2 regions of the Eubacterium sp. 1001713B170207_170306_E7 genome follow, and region 1 is predicted to be linked to the other one. Evidence: riboswitches for the same ligand, from Rfam matches in the RefSeq annotation. Region 1 holds a riboswitch; the other holds the start of a gene.
The links. A riboswitch is a leader RNA that binds a small molecule or an ion and turns the genes downstream of it on or off. The one in region 1 is predicted to bind S-adenosylmethionine.
Positions count from the first base shown of each region.

Region 2: it holds a riboswitch for S-adenosylmethionine, as region 1 does, so the genes downstream of both, metK (methionine adenosyltransferase) here and I2B62_RS11975 (homocysteine biosynthesis protein) in region 1, are expected to answer to the same signal.

Region 1 is NZ_JADMVE010000004.1:276,192-286,126, forward strand. It holds gene I2B62_RS11945 (putative manganese-dependent inorganic diphosphatase) at 1-181, shown strand, start outside; gene I2B62_RS11950 (hypothetical protein) at 286-1,086, shown strand; gene I2B62_RS11955 (helix-turn-helix domain-containing protein) at 1,227-1,598, shown strand; gene I2B62_RS11960 (homocysteine S-methyltransferase family protein) at 1,935-4,310, opposite strand; gene I2B62_RS11965 (UPF0280 family protein) at 4,321-5,034, opposite strand; gene I2B62_RS11970 (NIL domain-containing protein) at 5,039-5,440, opposite strand; gene I2B62_RS11975 (homocysteine biosynthesis protein) at 5,440-6,600, opposite strand; SAM riboswitch class I at 6,662-6,765, opposite strand; one part of gene prfB (peptide chain release factor 2) at 6,953-7,978, opposite strand; one part of gene prfB (peptide chain release factor 2) at 7,980-8,054, opposite strand; gene secA (preprotein translocase subunit SecA) at 8,073-9,935, opposite strand, start outside.
Region 2 is NZ_JADMVE010000007.1:202,828-212,762, forward strand. It holds gene I2B62_RS16925 (ATP-binding protein) at 1-316, opposite strand, end outside; gene I2B62_RS16930 (response regulator transcription factor) at 316-1,002, opposite strand; gene I2B62_RS16935 (ATP-binding protein) at 1,057-1,767, opposite strand; gene I2B62_RS16940 (small multi-drug export protein) at 1,992-2,483, shown strand; gene I2B62_RS16945 (HAD family hydrolase) at 2,488-3,285, shown strand; gene I2B62_RS16950 (aminopeptidase P N-terminal domain-containing protein) at 3,410-4,642, shown strand; SAM riboswitch class I at 4,720-4,815, shown strand; gene metK (methionine adenosyltransferase) at 4,934-6,115, shown strand; gene ftsE (cell division ATP-binding protein FtsE) at 6,634-7,323, shown strand; gene ftsX (permease-like cell division protein FtsX) at 7,313-8,230, shown strand; gene I2B62_RS16970 (peptidoglycan DD-metalloendopeptidase family protein) at 8,253-9,524, shown strand; gene I2B62_RS16975 (S41 family peptidase) at 9,623-9,935, shown strand, end outside.

The sequences.
Region 1 (9,935 bases):
GGTTCTGATGGTAACCGATATTATCATGGGGGGAAGTGAGATCCTGGTGGCCGGAAAATCCAGAAAACTGGCTGAAGCTGCCTTTGGAATTGGCGAAAATGACATCAGCAAATTCTTCCCTGGTGTTTATTCCCGAAAAAAACAGGTGGTTCCGCCGCTCATGAACGCTTCGGCTTTATAATTTAATAAATCTTAACAAAAGAGAAGGAGTTTCATTCTTTCTCTTTTCTTTTGTTTATATTTACTCTATAATGGTATAAAGAATTAAGATGAAAGGAGACCTGCATGCAACGAATTAAACAAAATATGATTTGTATCTTGATTCTCACCTTTGCATGTCTGCTTTTGCTTTCAGGATGCAGTAAAAAGGAACTTGTCAACAACAGCATCACCGGAGAAATTCTCAACTCTGAAAAATCCGAAGCACTGGTTGACGGTACCTATACCGCCATATCCAAGTATTACGACCCCAGAGGCTACGGCCAGAAAATAACCGCCACTGTGCATAAGGGCATTATCACAAAGGTTACCTATGAGGAAACCAACGCACAGGGCACAAACCGCTTGTCGGTTCCCGCGCCAAAAGAAGGCTGGACTGAAACAGATTTAAGCCTCGGCACCATTTACTCAAAGCTTTATACGAGCTTTATCGAAAAACAGAATCCCTCGGTCGATACGGTTACCGGTGCTACTCAGACAACGGAAAACTTTAAAAGCCTGGCTGCTTCTGTCTTTGCCGACTGCAAAACCGGAGATACCAGCCCGAAGGTGATCAATGATTTTGTCTGGACCTATACAGCCGAAAGCCCGGCAGAGGACGCCTTGGGTTATAAAGGCAAGCTTTCAATAACCTTTGATGATGATACTATCACTCAGGTTGTTTATGATGAATACAAAGACAATAATCTTAAATCATCCAATGTGCTGATGAAGCAGTTTTTCGCAGCGCTGACAAAGGAAACCATGCAGAAGCAAACCCTGGCGCCAGTGACTGTCGACCCGGTTAACAATCCTCTGGAAGCCACTAAATACAATGAGTTGCTTCAGATTATTGCTAATCAGAGAGCCCCCTTTGGAACGGTATAAAAAAGAATAGATGTAAAATCTCAATGGTTTGGCATAATTCCTTTTTGACTTGACAAAAATGCAACAAACATATATACTTGAATAAACTGGTTATGATCACTGCGTCAAAAACTAACATATTTATTAGAGAAGGTGGAAAAATGGAGAATAATACATTTGGTTCACGTCTTAAAGCTTTAAGACTGTCTAAAAATCTGACTCAGGAAAAATTCGCAAACATTTTTTATCTTAACAAAAGTTCAATTTCTAAATATGAAAAAGATAAAAATTTGCCCGAAAATCAATTATTAATTAAAATCGCTGACTTTTTTGATGTATCTGTTGATTATTTATTATGTAGAACATCCCAGCAGAAATTATTGCCAAGTAATCCAAAACCAATGAGTGGTGAAGAATTTTTAAGCTCTTATGTTTTCTCTGAAGAAGAAACCGAAGCTTTCGCAGCTTATTTTTCGTTCCCAGACGACTTGAAAAAAGAAGTTTTAGACTATATTCGTTTTAAACAACAATAATTCATAGCTTGGGAACCTCTCACTTTCCAGGTCATCAGTAAAAGGCCCATAAAAAATCCGCTGCCAAGGCAAGGCAGCGGGTTTATTTTTTTATTAAACGATCAATTTATACCAGTAACGAAATAAATATGCCTAAGAAGCTAATCATTCCGATACCCAACAATTTGTCATATTTCATTACGGTCACCTGTCTTTCACTGTTTTTTAACTTACTGTTATTATACCCGATACATGTATCAAGCCTACAACCATAAAGCTAAAATTTTTATGAATTAAGTAAACATAATGAAATCGCTTGTATCATTTTAATCGCGAATTGTTACAATCTTTACAAATCTACTTTTCAAAGATTCCCTGGGCAATATTGACGCCGGCTTTTGCATCCTTACCGTAATAGTCTGCGCCGATATCTGCCGCGTACTCAGCGTTAAGCACCGCGCCGCCGACCATCACTGCCGTTTCTGGACACCGCTCATGGAGCTGGCTTACTGTTTCTGCCATGTTCTTGACCGTTGTTGTCATCAGCGCGCTCAGCCCGACCAGAAGGATGTTTTCCTTTTGGACTGTCTCGATAATCTTCTCAGTCCCAACATCCTTGCCCAGATCCAGTATCTCATAGCCGTAATTTTCCAGTATAACCTTCAGAATATTTTTTCCGATGTCGTGGACATCTCCTGAGACAGTCGCCAGTACAATCCGCCCCTTTATGATCTGCTCCTCGGCGCTGAGATGCTGCTTGATGATCTCAAAAGATTTCTGAACCGCCTCTGCGGCAAAGATAAGGTTTGGCAGAAAGGCTTCTCCTGTCTCAAACGCTTCCCCCACAATATCCAGTCCAGGGATCAGATAGTCATTGACAACGGCCATTGGCTCCTGGGTTTTCAGAAGTGCTTCCGTCGCAGCCGCCGCTTCATCCTTCATTCCCTCGACCACCATTGTTTTAAGATCCGGCAGTGCGCCCCCTTTTTTCTCAGGCGCCGGGGCTGACTCCCGGGTTTTATATTTTGTGACATATTCGATACAGCTCTTGTCATGGCTCCACAGCCCTCTGAAGGCGGCTACTGCGTCCATCATTCCCTGATCCGAGGGATTCATGATCGGGGTGTTCAGTCCTGCGGTAAGGGCCATGGTCAGAAAGGTCCGGTTCATGAGCTCACGGTTTGGCAGGCCAAAGGAAATATTACTGACGCCAAGCACTGTTGGCACCTGCAACCCGGTACGGATCAGCTCCAAGGCTTTGATGGTTTCCCTCACCTGCTCCTGCTGGGCCGAAGCTGTCAAAACCAGACAGTCAAGCAGCATGTTCTTTTTGGGAACGCCCATAGACTCCGCCCTTTGAATGATTCGCTGTCCGATGGCCAGGCGTTCCCCGGCTTTTTCGGGAATGCCCTTCTCATCCATGGTCAGGCCAAGAACACAGGCTCCGTATTTTCTGGCAATGGGCAGTATCCGCTCCATTGAGCCCTGCTCACCATTTACAGAGTTAATAATCGGCTTTCCGTTATACTGGCGCAGCACTGCCTCGATAACCTCCGGGTCTGAGGAATCAATCTGCAGCGGCAGGTCAACCAGGTTGCTGACAGCCTCGACCGCTTTCAACATCATTTCCTTTTCATCAATGTCCGGCAGTCCCAGATTAATGTCAAGAACATGAGCGCCCTCTTTTTTCTGCTCAAGCGCCAGTTTTTTTACCAGAGAGAGCTCTCCGCGGCGGAGCTCCTCCTTTAAGGCCGCATTGGTGGTCGGATTAATGCTCTCTCCGATTATGCGGATATCCTGCCCCAGCGCCACTGTCCTTGTTCCAGTCGCCACAAGGGTCATGCTCTGCTCCGGCGACAGGGTCTGACGGTCTGGAAGCGGCAGCGCTGCTGTTGCCGCGATGGTCTTTTGAATGTATTCCGGCGTTGTTCCGCAGCAGCCGCCCAGCACTGCCGCGCCTTTTCGCGCGATTTCCGCCATATACGCGGCGAATTCATCCGCTGTTATATCATAGAAGGTATTTCCGTTTAACACCCACGGAAGGCCCGCATTGGGCTGAACAACCACAGGCACCGACGCGTATTTCAGCAGAGTCTCGATTACCGGCATCATTTTATCCGGGCCGGTCGAGCAGTTAATACCGATGGCATCTGCGCCCAGAGCTTCGAGAATGGTGACAACGGTCAGGGGATCGGAGCCTGTCAGGGTGCGCCCGTTTTCCTCAAAGGTCATTGAGGCGATTACCGGCAGGTCACTGTGTTCTCTGGCGGCCAGAAGCGCTGCCTTCATTTCATAGATATCGGTCACGGTTTCGATCAGCAGGACATCTGCCCCTGCCGCTGCCCCGATGTCTACCATCTCCGAAAAATAACCATAGGCTTCGTCAAAGCTGATTTCTCCGAGGGAACCGATCAAAGCGCCCAGAGGCCCGATATCCAGGGCCACATAGCCTGGATTCAGCTCCCTTGCCAGCTCCACCGCAGCTGTAATAATTTCTCTCTGGTCGTACCCGGTTCCCTTCAGCTTATAGCCGTTCGCACCAAAGGTACAGGTGGTGATAATGTCTGATCCGGCTTCGATATAAGCTCTGTAAATGTCCTGAATGATCTCAGGGCGTGTCAGTGTCAGGGCCTCGGGCACAGGACCGATATTTTCAAGCTTTGCCTGAAGCAGGCTGCCCATGGCGCCGTCAAGATAAAGTCTTTTTATTGTTAATGCTTCTGTAAATTTCATAGTCCTCACTTTAGTCCAATTCAATTTCTCCCCATGCGCCCATCCGGTTATCGACAATGATCAGCACGCCCCTGATACCGCCGACGCCTTTAATCCAGTCGATGGCGCCGGCGATATCTTCATGGGTTTTTACCCGGTTTCCCAGAGCCGTAGCCGCGGCATCTGCCAGATAGACATCCTGGCTGATAACGGTGGCCGCGTCAGCCTTTCCAAAGCTGAACGAATGCCCGATGGTGCCAGAGGAAGTACAGATTCCCAGAGGATGGGATGCCGGCTGCAGCCTTAAGGCCAGATCTTTGAAGGCAGAACGGCCCGCATCAATGGCGACCCGCCGGACCTTATCGGTTTTTATAAATAAGTCACCGCCATTTTCGACGATGACTTCTCTGCTCTGTTTTAACAGCTTCGCTCCAACACTTGCTGAGACCGCTCCCGCCACCGCGGCCATAGGGCCGACGCCCACGGCTGCTGACGCTGTTTTCATCCGTTTTATCATGGCTGGGTCATGCGGTAAAACCGGCACCGGCTCAAGCGATGTTAGAAATTCAGGGTTCTTCTTGCCATAATCCTCCAGTATTTTCCGGGTTTCGTGCACCTGACGCCGCATCGAATCGGTCTGATCTGTTTCCGACGCAATCAGAAGATCGGTCTCATATTCCACAACGCGGTAATAGACCAGGCCGTCAGCCTGCATTTTATCCCGGTAAACACGTTTTTCGTACATGGTCTCAGATAAGGGTATGGATCGCGCGGACCGGGCAGGCTTTTATACAAAGCGCACACTCCAGGCATTTTTCCGGATGGTAGGCCAGTACCCAGTTTTCATCCATTTCCAAAGCGCCTACCACACAGGCGGCCGTACAGGCGCCGCAGTCCACACAGCGGTCCTTATCCACCTCAATGACGGAAAGAACATCCTTGACGTCCACGCCGCTTTTCTTGATAAAGCTGATTCCCTTCTCGATGTTATCCTCTGAGCCAGAAACCTCAAAAAGCAGGGTGCCGTTCACATCGTCATCGACAAAGGCCTTTAAAATGTTCAGCTGTAAGTCATAATCCCGGATCAGCTGGCTCGCGATTGGTTTTCCAGTCGCCTCTTTCGGGAAATTCAGCACAATTTTCTTAACCATTATTTGTTACCCCCTTCTTTGATCTTCAGGCTGTTGAGCGTATTGTCGACAGGGAATTTCATGACTGGCTCCTGAAGGAAAAACTCGCCCTTTTTAATCCAGCCTGTCAGCTCATCGGCGATCTCTCTTGCCCTTGTAAGGCTGGAGAGCGGCGAGGTCCGGATCTTTCTCCCTTCGATCTCGACAGAACCGCTGCGCAGCTCTGCATAGCTGACTTTTTTAATCACCGCCCGGTCCTTATCGCTGTAATCTATAATGTTTGTATGAAGCTCTGCGTCTGTTACCGACACAAATTTCATCATCTCTTCATCTAAAACAGGAATCGGAATCCCGATTCCCACAAACATGGAAACCCCGTAGCGTTCAAAGACAGCGGGCTGAATGTACTTCGTGCTCATTTCACGCATTTCACCCATAACTGCCAGTGTTCCTGCTCCGCCCAGCGGATAGCCCTTTTCGTCTCTCGCGCAGCCGGAATTAAACTGAGTCCCCATCCAGGAGACATAGCCCTGAGTTCCAGCCAGGAAAATGCGCGTGCCCATGCCAATGGTCTTGTACAGCGGATCGTTCAGCAGCGGGCTAAGGGCGCCGGCAGTGCTGTAGGTGATGTTACCCATATTGGGGTGCAGAATTCCCATATACGTGTAGATACGCTTTTTTGAGGTGTTGATGGCCGCATTATAGTTCTGATAACAGTTTCTGGGGTTATACAGGTAGGCTTCGTTCATATCCTTCAGCCCGACCCAGGTGTCGATTTCTTTTCTCGGATAACAGTCTGTTCCCGGCGAGGTGGCGTGGAGACGCACTTCCTTTCCGTCGATCAGATCACAGATAACGTGCGCGCCGCCGTATTCCGCGCCTTTATCTGAGGACGGCTGTGTCGCTCCGATATAGGTATCGACTGCGGCCAGTCCGCCGTAGGCTTCGACATTGTTCAGCTCGATTTCTGCCATGCGGATCGGTGGATCGGCGTGACCAAAATTTAAAAAGGCACCGGACGAACACATTGGTCCAAAGGTAGCCGTTGTGACAACATCGACATATTCTGCTGCTTCCTTTGTTCCGCGTTCCTTAACAATATCAATAACTTCTTCGGCTGTGACAATGACGGCCTCGCCTCTGGCGATTTTCTCATTAATTTCCTGATAGGTTTTTGCCATGTTTACTCCTTCTCTTTCTATAAAAAAACTCATTTTCACCAAATGAAAATGAGTCTGCTTTAGATTATCTTTCATTTCATGAAAAGAAATGCTGGATTTGGCACCACACTTACGCAGGTTGCCGGGCTTCATGGGGCCAGTTCCCTCTACCACTCTTGATAATTCGATTATTCAGTTGTACGCTGTATACTAGTATAGCAAAAAACAAATTTAATTGCAATCGTGATTTACAATTCATTTCGGGTATTTTTGATCGCAGCGGCCGCCCGCTGGAAAAAATGCAGGTATACGCCAAAACGGCGTATACCATACTACAGGGCATTTTCAGCACTTTATTTATCGCGTTTCTGTCCTACTGCTGAGAAGCGGTCTGCTGGAGATAGGCGTTCATAAACTGGTCCAGGTCACCGTCCATGACCGACTGGATATTGCCCACCTCCACATTGGTGCGGTGGTCCTTAACCATATTGTAGGGGTGGAACACATAGGAACGGATCTGTGATCCCCAGGCAATCTGGCTGTAATCTCCTACGACATCGTCCAGCTTTTCTTTCTGTTCCTGCTCCATGATTTCTACCAGCTTACCCTTGAGCATGTTCATCGCAACCTCTTTATTCTGGTGCTGAGAGCGCTCATTCTGACACTGCACGACAACCCCGGTCGGAATATGGGTAATCCGGATCGCTGATGAGGTTTTATTGACGTGCTGGCCGCCGGCACCGCTTGCGCGGTAGGTATCTACGCGGATATCATCCGGGTTGATTTCGATTTCCACACTGTCATCGACCTCCGGTGTAACATCCAGAGACGCAAAGGACGTGTGACGGCGTCCTGAAGAATCAAAGGGGGAGATACGCACCAGGCGGTGCACCCCTCTCTCGGTTTTCAGGTAGCCGTAGGCGTTTATGCCTTCGATAAGAAGCGTGGCACTTTTGATGCCCGCAACATCCCCAGGCTGTAAATCAAGAGATTTAACCTTAAAGCCCTTGCGCTCCGCCCAGCGGGTGTACATTCTGAGCAGCATTTCTGCCCAGTCCTGGGACTCGGTGCCGCCGGCTCCCGGGTGCAGTGAAATAATGGCGTTATTGCTGTCATACTCACCGGACAGAAGGGTTTCGAGCTTGAACTTTTCAAGCTCTTTCCCGAAAGCTTCAATGGTATCCGGGAGCTCGTCCATTTCTTCACCCTCGTCGATCAGTTCAAACATGACGAGGATATCGTCGAGGTTATCCTTGAGCTTATCGTACTCACCCTTTTTCTGGCGAAGGATTTTCAGCTCCTTCAGAACCTTCTGGGCCTTTTGCTGATCACTCCAGAACTCTGGTGATTCGGTCTGGGCATTCAGCGTCTCTATTTTCTCACTGACGGCTGGTAAGTCAAAGTGAATCCCTCAAATCCGTCAGTTCTTTTTCCTTTTCATTGATACTCTGTCTGCATTCATAGAGATCAATCATGACATCACATCCTTACTTTTATAAATTTGCGCCGCAGCATTTTTTATACTTCTTGCCGCTGCCGCAGGGGCAGGGATCATTCCGGCCTACCTTTTTGGTTTTGGCTGCTGCGGGCCGGCCTTCAATTTCATTTTCATTGGTTTTAACCTCATCCATGTTGACGTTGCGCTGCGGCTGCGGCGCTCTCTGGATTTTAATATTGTAGAGGTATTTGACCGTGTCTTCCTGGATTCTTAAAATCATATCCTCAAACATGGCAAAGCCCTCTTTGGTATATTCCTTAACCGGGTCATTCTGACCGTAGGCGCGCAGGCCAATCCCCTGCTTGAGCTGTTCCATATTGTCGATGTGTTCCATCCAGGCTGCGTCCACGCTTCTCAGAAGAATTGCGCGTTCCAGCTCCTGCATGTTGGCATCGCCCAGTGTTTTTTGTTTTTCTTCATAGTTGCTGCGGCAATACTGGAGAATGGCTTCCCTGAGTTCGTCGCGGCTTTCCGGTTCCCTGGGCAGATTCAGGGTCGCTCCCTCGGCTACCAGTGTTTTCTCAAAGTAATTATTCAGACCTTCGAGATCCCAGCTGTCGTAATAGTCACCGCCGTTGGTGTACATTTCCACATAGCTGTCAACCATATCCTCGGTCATTTTCCAGATCTGCTCATGCATGTTCTGGCCGTCGATAACCTGCTGACGCTGGTCATAGATAATTTCTCTCTGACGGTTCATGACATTATCATACTGGAGAACATTCTTACGGATGTCAAAGTTACGGGCTTCCACGCGTTTCTGGGCGCTTTCGATGCCCTTGGTCAGCATTTTGTTTTCAATGGGGGTATCTTCGTCAAGGCCGATGCTCTCAACCATGTTCTGAATTCTTTCAGAACCGAAAATACGCATCAGGTCATCCTCCAGTGAAACGAAAAACTGTGAGGAGCCCGGGTCGCCCTGACGGCCGGAACGGCCGCGCAGCTGATTGTCAATACGGCGGCTCTCATGGCGCTCCGTACCGATAATGTGCAGTCCGCCCAGCTCCTGAACGCCTTCTCCGAGGACGATATCCGTACCACGGCCCGCCATATTGGTGGAAATGGTGACAGCGTCCATCTGCCCGGCATTTGAGACAATCTCGGCTTCACGCTCCAGATATTTCGCGTTCAGGACATTATGCTTAATGCCTTCCCGCTTGAGGTATTTGCTCAGCAGCTCTGATTTTTCAATGGAGATTGTCCCGATCAGAATCGGCTGCCCGGTGGCATGGCGCTGCTTGACCTCTTCCGCCACTGCTTTGAATTTCCCCTCTTCACTTTTGTAAACAAGGTCGTTCATATCGTTGCGGACCATTGGTTTGTTGGTTGGAATGGTCACAACGTTCAGGTTGTATATGGTATTGAACTCTTCTTCCTCGGTCTTTGCCGTACCGGTCATACCGGAGAGCTTGTTGAACATTCTGAAGTAGTTCTGGAAGGTAATGGTCGCCAGCGTTTTTGACTCGCGGTTGACCTTTACGTGTTCCTTGGCTTCGATGGCCTGGTGAAGGCCGTTGGAGTAACGGCGGCCCGGCATCAGACGGCCTGTAAATTCATCGACGATGATGATCTCGCCGTCCTTTACAACATAGTCGCGGTCCTTAAACATCAGAGCATTGGCGTGCAGAGCCTGGTTGATGTTGTGGGAAATTTCCATATTATCCACATCTGCCAGATTATCCAGGCCAAAATATTTTTCAGCCTTTTCCACACCCTTTTCGGTCAGCATAACGGATTTTGCCTTTTCATCCTTGCTGTAATCACCCTTTTCCTCAATGGGGCGGTCATCTTCCTTTTCGTCGCCGTCCCAGGTATCTTCCTTGAGACGCTTGACAAACATGTCCGCCTGCTCATACAG
Region 2 (9,935 bases), on a different contig from region 1:
AGACCGAGTCGGCGATGGCGTTGCCGGCCGCGTCAAAAAGAATGACCCGGCTGTTTTCAAGCTGGGCGATGCTTTTGCTGAAGGCCAGACTGTTGTCGATATAGCGGGTTTCGTCGGCCGATTCGGAGGAGGCGGCCTTGAGCTCCTGCCCGATGTAGAGCACCGCATCCTGGCTCATGACACCAAGACGATCCTTTGCCTGGTTGATATAGTAGTAGGTAACCCCTTGGATAACGCAGAAAATAACAATGATAAAGGTCGCGATAAAGAGGGCGATGTTGTAAACAATCATTCGCCCCCGGTAGGTCATTTGCATCAGATTTTCCTCATTTTATATCCGATCCCAAAAACGGTTTGGATAAATTTATTGGGCTGGGTGTCAATTTTACGGCGGATACGCTGGACATGCATGTCAACCGTGCGGGTGTCGCCGTAATAATCATAGCCCCAGATTTTTTCCAGCAGGGTATCCCGGGGGAAAACCTGTTCGAGGTTGGAGGCCAGCAGGTACAGAAGATCGAATTCCTTTGGTGTCAGGTGCACTTCCTCACCGTCGAGCAGAACCGTCCGTTCATCCGGCATGATGCTGAGCGGCCCATTTTTGATCACGGCATCGGTCTTTTTGGCGGCCGGAGCCTTGGTGGCGCGGCGCAGATGGGCCTTGATACGGGCCAGAAGCTCACGGTTGTCAAAGGGCTTGGTCAGGTAATCGTCGGCGCCCAGCTCAAGTCCCAGAACCTTGTCAATAATATCGGTTTTGGCGGTCAGGAGAATGATGGGAACATCCATCATGGGTGTCAGGGTTTTGCAGACATCATAGCCATTGACCTTTGGCAGCATGATGTCCAGGACAATGAGGTCCGGCTCAAAGTTTTGGGCCTTTTCAATGGCTTCCTGGCCATCGTAGGCAGTCTCTACCTGATAGCCCTCAAAGTCAAGCTCCATTTTGATTAAATCTACGATAGCGGCTTCGTCATCGACAACTAAAATTTTTTCGTTCATGCTGTTCTCCTTCTATATATAAGTATCATATGGTGTAATGGGTTATAAAAATGGTCAGAACCACAGGTGGAACTGTTCCTTATTCTGGATGGCCTTCAGGATGCGGTCATCCAGCTCGGGAATGGTTTTTCGGAGCGCCTTCATCATATCCTTCATGTCCTCGCGTTTGGTATGGCCGTCGGCGGGACAGGTGCTCTTGATAACCGGCAGTTCCTTTACCTCGGGGTTATAGATTATATCCTTTTCCTTAACAAAAATTAAGGGACGGATCAGGGTAATGTCTTTCCGGTCCAGGTAGGTTACCGGCGAGAAGGTATTGATGCGGCCTTCATAAAACAGGCTCAGGAAAAAGGTTTCGATGGCGTCATCGGCGTGATGACCGAGGGCGATTTTGCGGCAGCCCCGTTCAATGGCCAGATCGTGAAGCGCGCCGCGTTTCATCCGGGCACAGAGGGCACAGGGATTTTTTTCCTGACGGGCCTCAAAAACAATGGGGCCGATCTGTGTTTTTTTGATGGTGTAGGGAATGTCCAGCCCGGCGCAGAGCTGGATCAGCGGTTCAAAGTCCATGCCGCCAAAGCCCATGTCCAGGGTGATACCCTCCAGTTCAAAGGGAACTGGTGAGAAATATTGAAAACGCTTCATGGCAACCAGTAGCGCGGTGCTGTCCTTACCGCCGGACAGGCCCACCGCGATGCGGTCGCCGGGGCGTATCATTTCGTATTTTTCAACTGCTCTTCTTAAAGGTCCGAGGATCTTTTTCATGATGTCTCCTTTAATAAAATAAACTACTGGTATTTTACCATTATACAGGGGAAAAGACAAACTTTGTACAGGTTTTTCAGCCAAAAATAAAACTTATGGAAAGCTTGTCCGTTACCTTTATAGTTGTTTCGGATCGAAATTAATGATATAATTTTTAACTGCATCTTCCAGTACTGAAGATGCCTAAGCTTTGATAAAGATGATTAAAAACAAAGGAGAAACGAATGTCCCAGGCGATTATTAATTTTTTTGCTTTTTTACCCGACTGGCTGGAGGTTTTTATTATTTCGGCCATCCCGATTGTTGAGCTCAGAGGTGCGATACCGTGGGGGACCCTGGTGCTGCACATGCCTTACCTGCAGGTGTTTCTGTTATCCTGGATTGGCAGTATTATTCCCGCGCCCTTTATTCTGCTGTTTTTACCGGCGGTCTTAAAATGGATGCGCGGCACAAAGGTTTTTGGCCCCTTTGCCAACTGGCTGCACACCCGGGGCATGAAAAAATCTCAGAAGATCACACAGTATAAATTCTTCGGACTGATGATTTTTGTGGCGATTCCGCTTCCGGGAACCGGCGTCTGGACAGGCTGCCTGGCCGCGTCTCTCATCGAGATGGACTTTAAGCGCGGCATGCTGTCCGTTATTCTGGGGTCGGCCATCGCAGGTGTGATCGTGACAACCCTGTGTGCCCTTGGGCTCATGGCAGTGGGGGGATGATGGCATGGTTCGTCTGATTGCCCTTGATCTCGACGACACCCTTTTGACAACAGACAAACGGATTACCGATAAAAACCGGGAGGCCTTAAGGGCGTGCATGGACAGGGGAATCCGGGTGGTTACAGCGAGCGGGCGGTTCAATGAATCGCAGCTGGTGTTTATCAAAAGTATTGGGCTGGAGCTTGAAAAAGAATACCACGTTGGCGATGGCGGCGGAACCATTTTTAACGAAGATGAAATTTTAAAGGTCATGGGCGCCATCGACCGGGAGCGGTATCTCAGTGTGTTAAGCCAGACCCGGGAGCTTGGGGTGCCCTGCTTTGTGGCCACGAGCCATAACATGTTTTACGATATACCGGACCAGCCTCTGTGCCAGGTTTACGGAAAGGTGCCCGGTGTCCGCCGGCCTTATATTGAAAGGCTGGAGGATCTTTCGGCAATCGAGGACGCCCTGAAGTTTGTGTTTTCCTATCAGTCCGGGGAAGAGCTCGAGCGGATCCGGTCGATTCGGTGTGACGGGACCATTACCTTTCACGCGGGGCGCAACCTCATGGAAATCACCATGAAGAGCTTGAACAAAATGGCGGCCTTAAGAGAGCTGGCAGGGCTCTACAGGATTACGGCGGCGGAAATGGTCTGCATTGGGGACAGTGAAAATGATCTTCCGATGATTGAGGGCGCGGGACTGGGCATGGCGGTTAAGAATGCCATGGACCGCGTTAAGCGGCACGCCGATGTCGTTGGCGAAAAAACCAACGATGAGGACGGTGTGGCCTGGCTTCTGGAAAAATATGTATTGTGACGGCAGGGGGTGCTGTGAAGCGCGGCGGCTCTTTTGATTTAAGATCAAATTCAGTATTGAATTTGGTCTTTTTTATGTTTACAATAGACCATAGTGACAAAATAATCAAAAAGGAAGTGTGAAAATGCCATTATCACAGAATTTTTATAGACAAACCCGCAGGGAATTAGGCGAAAAGCTGGAGCCGGAGAGCCTGGCGATTATTTATTCCGGACGGGCGGTCCAGCAGTCCCTGGACGCGGATTATCCCTTTTACACCGATAATAACTTTTATTATCTGACGGGGATCGAGGAGCCGAATGTAACCCTTCTGATGGAAAAGGATGCCAACGGCGAGGTCTCGGAACGCCTGTTCATTGATGAGCCGGACCCCTTTAAAGAAAAATGGGTGGGGGCTAAGATCAGTAAAGAGGAAGCGGCAAGGTGCTCCGGAGTGGAGGAGGTGCGCTATAATTCCGCGCTGGAGCCCTGTATTCTTCAGGAAACCCATTTCGACAACCTGTACTTTGACTTTACCATGCCGAAACACCAGAGCTTTGCCACCAGCGATCCCCAGGTCAGGCTGCTTTTTGCGGATATGGAGCTGCAGAACCTACAGCCCCACCTGACCGCCATGCGGCTGATTAAAAAGCCGGAGGAAATAGAAGCCCTGCGTGACGCCATTGAAATAACCGCCAAGGGCATTGACGCCATTTTGGAAAATCTGAAGCCGGATATGAAGGAATACCAGATTCAGGCAGTTTTTGAGTACACCATTAATATGCTGGGCGCCCAGGGTGTTTCCTTCCAGACCATTGCGGCATCGGGCAAAAGCGCCACGGTGCTGCACTACATTAAGAATCAGGCGGCCATGAAGGGCAGCGACATGGTGCTTCTGGACCTGGGGGCCCGGTACAAGGGCTATTGCGGCGATATCAGCCGGACCTTCCCGGTTTCAGGAAAATATACCGATGAACAGGCCATGGTCTACAATATGGTTCTGGAAGCCCAGCGGGAGCTGATCCCGATGTACCGTCCGGGTATGAAAATGCTGGATATCCAACAGGCTACTAAAGATATTTTCCTTGAAAAATGCTTAAAAAACAACATTGTGCCCCAAAATAAGGACATCAATGAATTCTATTACCACGGTATCGGCCATTCACTGGGGCTGGATACCCACGACACCAATGATAAGCGGGAATACATCCTGGAGCCGGGCATGGTCCTCACCTGCGAGCCCGGGCTTTACATTGCGGAAATGGGCATGGGCGTGCGGATTGAGGACGATATCCTTGTCACAGAAAAGGGACCGGAAAACCTGTCGCCGCAGATTCCAAAGGATATTGACGCGATTGAAAAGCGGATGAATCCATAAGCCGTTTGGTTTTTTCCAAGAAAGGGGCTTGACAAAAAAGCCCTGTAGGTTTATCCTAGTACAAGTAATTGAATATTTACCTATCCAGAGAGGTGGAGGGACAGGCCCGATGAAACCCGGCAACCAGCGTGAGCATGGTGCCAATACCTGCAGTCAAACTGTAATGATGGGGTTTTTGAACGAATCAAACCCCATGCGCGCATGGGGTTATTTTTATTTAAGGATTTAAAAAAATCTGTGATCTTTCTCAAGGGTAAATAGAATTACGACAATACTATTTTTAAGGAGCGAATAATGAAACAATTATTTACCTCAGAATCTGTTACTGAAGGCCATCCGGATAAAATCTGTGACCAGATTTCTGACGCGGTGCTGGACGCAATCGTCGAACAGGACCCAATGGCCCGCGTTGCCTGTGAAACGTCTGTATCGACCGGCCTGGTTTTAGTGGCCGGTGAAATTACGACCAACTGTTATGTGGATATTCCCAAAATTGTCCGGGAAACCATCCGCGGCATTGGCTATGACCGCGCGAAATACGGTTTTGACTGTGAAACCTGCGCGGTTTTAACCTCCATCGACGAACAGTCCTCGGACATTGCCATGGGCGTTGACAAGGCTCTTGAAGCCAAGGAAGGCACGCTTGCGGAGGAAGACCTGGCGACCGGCGCCGGCGACCAGGGGATGATGTTCGGCTTTGCCTGCAACGAAACCCCCGAGCTCATGCCCATGCCCATCTCGCTGGCCCACAAGCTGACCAAAAAGCTTTCGGACGTGCGCAAAGAGGGCGTTGTGGATTATCTGAGACCCGATGGAAAATCTCAGGTGACGGTTGAATACAACGACGGTGTGCCCACCAGGGTAGATACAGTGGTTATCTCGACTCAGCACAGCGCCGATGTGGACGCGGCCACCATCCGCGAGGACATGATCGAAAAGGTCATCAAGCCAGTGATCGATCCGGCGCTTTTAGATGAAAACACCAAATATTTCATCAACCCGACCGGCCGCTTTGTTATCGGCGGACCACAGGGGGACGCCGGCTTAACCGGACGTAAGATTATCGTGGATACCTACGGCGGATATGGCCGCCACGGCGGCGGCGCTTTCTCCGGAAAGGATCCGACAAAGGTTGACCGTTCGGCCGCCTACGCGGCCCGTTATGTGGCTAAAAACATTGTGGCGGCAGGCCTGGCTGATAAATGCGAGGTTCAGCTGGCCTACGCCATCGGTGTGGCTGAGCCGGTATCGGTGTTTGTCGATACCTTTGGAACCGGCAAGGTGGCTGAGGACAGGATTGCGGAGCTGGTGAAAAAGCATTTTGATTTAAGACCGGCTGCCATCATCAAAAACCTTGACCTGAGAAGACCAATCTACAAGCAGGTTGCGGCCTACGGCCATTTTGGCAGAGACGATCTGAATTTACCGTGGGAAAAAACCGACGTTGCCGAAAAATTAAAAGCAGAGGCTTAAAAGACCGGGGATCACAGCTGAAAAGTTGTGATCCTTATTTTTAGGCTGCAAAAAGGGTGCGGCCGGGGACTGCGCCTTTTATCCAGATAAGAAAAAAGGTCCAGGCGCCGCGGTAAACGGCCAGGAATCGTATCGCGTTACCGGAGCAGCCGGACACCGGAGAGCTAAAGTGTCAACTTTCGAAAAGAAGATGCAGGTGCCGGTATAACCGCCGCAGGACGCTTTTCTCTTCCTTAGGTAAAAGGCTCCGTTTCTTTGTTTTTTGCATGATGAGAGGATCACAGCTGAAAAGTTGTGATCCTTTATCTTTTTGTTTCTTAAAAGGGCTATAAAGTATCAAAAAATTAAGGCAAGGTGCGACCATTTTGTGTATAATTAATGCGTTCGAGTAATAATTTGAATACTTTTAGATAAAACTTGGATAGAAAATCTTGTTTTTGTGCGTTAAAAAGTATAAAATAAACGGTACAGCATCATTGGCAACTGCCAAAAGACCAAGCTGCTAGGAAGATGATTGAATGATTGAATTTATAAATGTTACAAAAACGTATGATAAAAATGAAAAAGACGCCTTAAAAAATGTAAACCTGTTTATCGACAAGGGTGAATTTGTATTTCTGGTTGGCCGCAGCGGCGCCGGAAAGTCTACCTTTATCAAGCTTTTGCTTCGTGAAATCGACGCGAGCATGGGCACGGTTAAGATCAAGGGCCACGATATTTCCAAGCTTTCCAAAAAAGAGATTCCGTATCTGAGAAGAAAGCTGGGGGTGGTTTTCCAGGACTTCCGGCTGCTTGAGAATAAAAGTGTCTATGAAAATGTGGCCTATGCCATGGAGATCATTGGCCGGCCCGAGCGCAAGATCCGCAAGAAGGTGCCTCTGGCGCTGGAAATGGTCGGGCTTTCGCACCGGGCAAACCACTATCCCAATGAGCTTTCCGGCGGGGAGCAGCAGCGTGTTGTTATCGCCAGGGCCATTATCAATAACCCCAGCATTTTGATCTGTGATGAACCGACAGGGAACCTTGACCCGGAAACATCGCGTGATATTATGCGTATTCTGGAAGAAATTAACAAGCATGGCACCACGGTGGTGGTGGTAACCCATGACAGTGAAATGGTAAATATTATGAAAAAGAGGGTTCTGACCCTCGAAAATGGCTATCTTGCCAGCGATGACGTCAAAGGGCGGTACCGCAATGCGAAGTAATCACTGGAAAACCATGCCCCGGACGATCCTTCGCGATACAGCACAGAGCATGCAGCGAAACAGTCTTATGAGTATTGCGGCTGTTTTTTCCATCATTGCGGCGCTGATCATTTTGGGAATCTTTCTGGTGCTTACCATCAATATCCGCCAGGCGACGGTGAATGTGGAGTCTCAGCTGGAAATGAAAATTTTCCTGAAGGTAGATTACACCGAGGAACAGCGCGCCGACCTGGAGCGGGACCTGAAGGCTAATCCGCTTATTTCGGAGGTTCGCTTTGAAACAAAGGATGAGGCCCTGCAAAACTTTTCAAGCTCACTGGAGGACTATACCGGCCTTCTCAGTGATTTCAGTTCCGAGAACAACCCCATGCCCGCCTCTTTTATCGTTCAGGTAAAGGACTCGGAAAGCATGGACGATGTCAAGGCCTTTGCGCTGACCTATCAGGACAAAGGGGTGGAATATGTCAAATACGGCGAGGAATACATTAACGCGCTGCTGAACTTTAACCATTTCGCCAATACCATGAGCATTGTTGTGCTGATTGTTCTGTCGGTTATTTCATTGTTTTTAATTTATAATACCATCAAGCTCACGGTGTTCGCGCGCCGGAAGGAGATCGGTATCATGAAATACGTCGGCGCGACCGACGCTTATATCCGAACGCCCTTTGTCCTGGAGGGAACTTTTCTGGGACTCATCGCGGCTGTCGTGGCGGTGATGATCGTGCGTTTGGCTTATTACTATATATTGGGCATGCTCGGCGGCAGTGTACTGCTTCCGATGACCTCGGCACTGGCGACACCGGATCAGGTAATGGGTCAGCTGATCTTTTTCTTTACAGTTTATGGTGTTGTGATCGGTGCGGTGGGCAGTGTGTTCGCGATCCGAAAATTCTTAGACGTATAAAAACAGGAGGGGACTTCAGAAAATGAAGAAGAAAATTTCTTTAATTGTAACGGCATTATTTTGTTTATCAATATTTATTTCTCCGGTTTACGCAGCCACAAAGGATGAACTGCAGCAGCAAAAAGACGACGCGACTGCAAAAAAAGAGGCTGCCCAGTACCAGGTGGACATGACCCAGAACACCATCGAGGGGATTCAGGCTGAAATCAGCAAGGCCAACGCAGAGATGGATAAGATCAACGGTCAGATCAATACCTTGGATGGCCAGATCAGTGATTTGACCGCTAATCTGGAAAGAACCACGGCAGAACTGGAAGCGGCTGAAGAAAAACAGGCGAAACAGGAAGAAGAATTAAAAGAGCGTGTCCGTGTCATGTACATGTACGGAAACGAAGGCTATATGCAGGTGCTTTTCTCAGCCACCGACTTTGCGGATTTTATCGCCAAGGCGGATATGATGAAATCCATCGTACAGGCCGATAAGGACTGTGCAACCGCGTTGGAAAAAACCCGTGCGGAGGTACAGGAGAAAAAAGAAACCATTGAATCCAACAAAACCCAGGTCGAACAGGCAAAGGCCGACCAGGAAACCGCTTTGCAAAGCCAGCAGAGCATAAAGTCACAGAAGGATGAGCTGTTGGCCAAGAACCAGCAGGTGGTTCAGCAATACCAGGCGGAAGTCAACAAACAGGATGAAATTCTGAATCAGGCCAATGCCGAACTGGCGGTCATCGCGCAGCAGGAAGCCGAAGCGTTAAAAGCGCGTCTGGCGCAGGAAGAAGCTGAAAGACAGCAGCGGGAAGCGGAAGAGGCAGCCCAAAACGGTTCCTCCGGCGGCGGCAGCAGTGAGGACAGCGGTTCCTCCGGCGGCAGCAGCAACGTCGTGGTATCCAGCGGCTTTATGTGGCCATTACCGGGCAACTACACCATCACCAGCTGGTTTGGCTACCGTCCGGCGTCTGATACCAACGGGATCGGCTCCACCAACCACGGCGGCATGGACATCGCCGCCTCCACCGGCACACCGATTCACGCGCCGGCTGGCGGTTATGTCACGATGGCATCCTGGAACGGGGGCTACGGCAACTGTATCATGGTGGCCATGGACAATGGCGATACCCTGTTATTCGGGCATTTAAGCGGTTATAACGTATCCTATGGCCAGCGTGTCAACCAGGGCGATATCATCGGTTATGTGGGCAGCACCGGAAATTCCACCGGACCACACCTGCATCTGACCTATCTGTTAAACAATAGCACTTCAGTTGACCCGTGGGATTACATTTATTATTAAAATAAAGACAGAATTTGGAAAGAATCGTCTGATTCTTTCCTTTTTTATTGTTTCTTTAAGGCTTTTAGTGTATTCTTTTCAGGTGAGTATAGAATAGAATGGATTTGAAAGGATTGACAATGGATAAAGGGCAGAGAAAAAAGTTTATCGTTATAGCGGTAATCGCGCTTATTGTCACAAATATTTTAACTTTTTGCCTGACAACCGGCGCCGGCGTGGCGCTGGGCAATAAGGTGATTTTAAATGTTGACAGCACAGAAATGGCCGATGGACTTAAAAAGCTGGTAAGCTTAAAGGGGCACATCGATAAGGAATATTACAAGGATATGGATGACACAACCCTGATGGAAGGGGCCATGAAGGGCATGTTTGAGGCCACCGGCGACCCCTACAGCGGTTACTATACCGAGG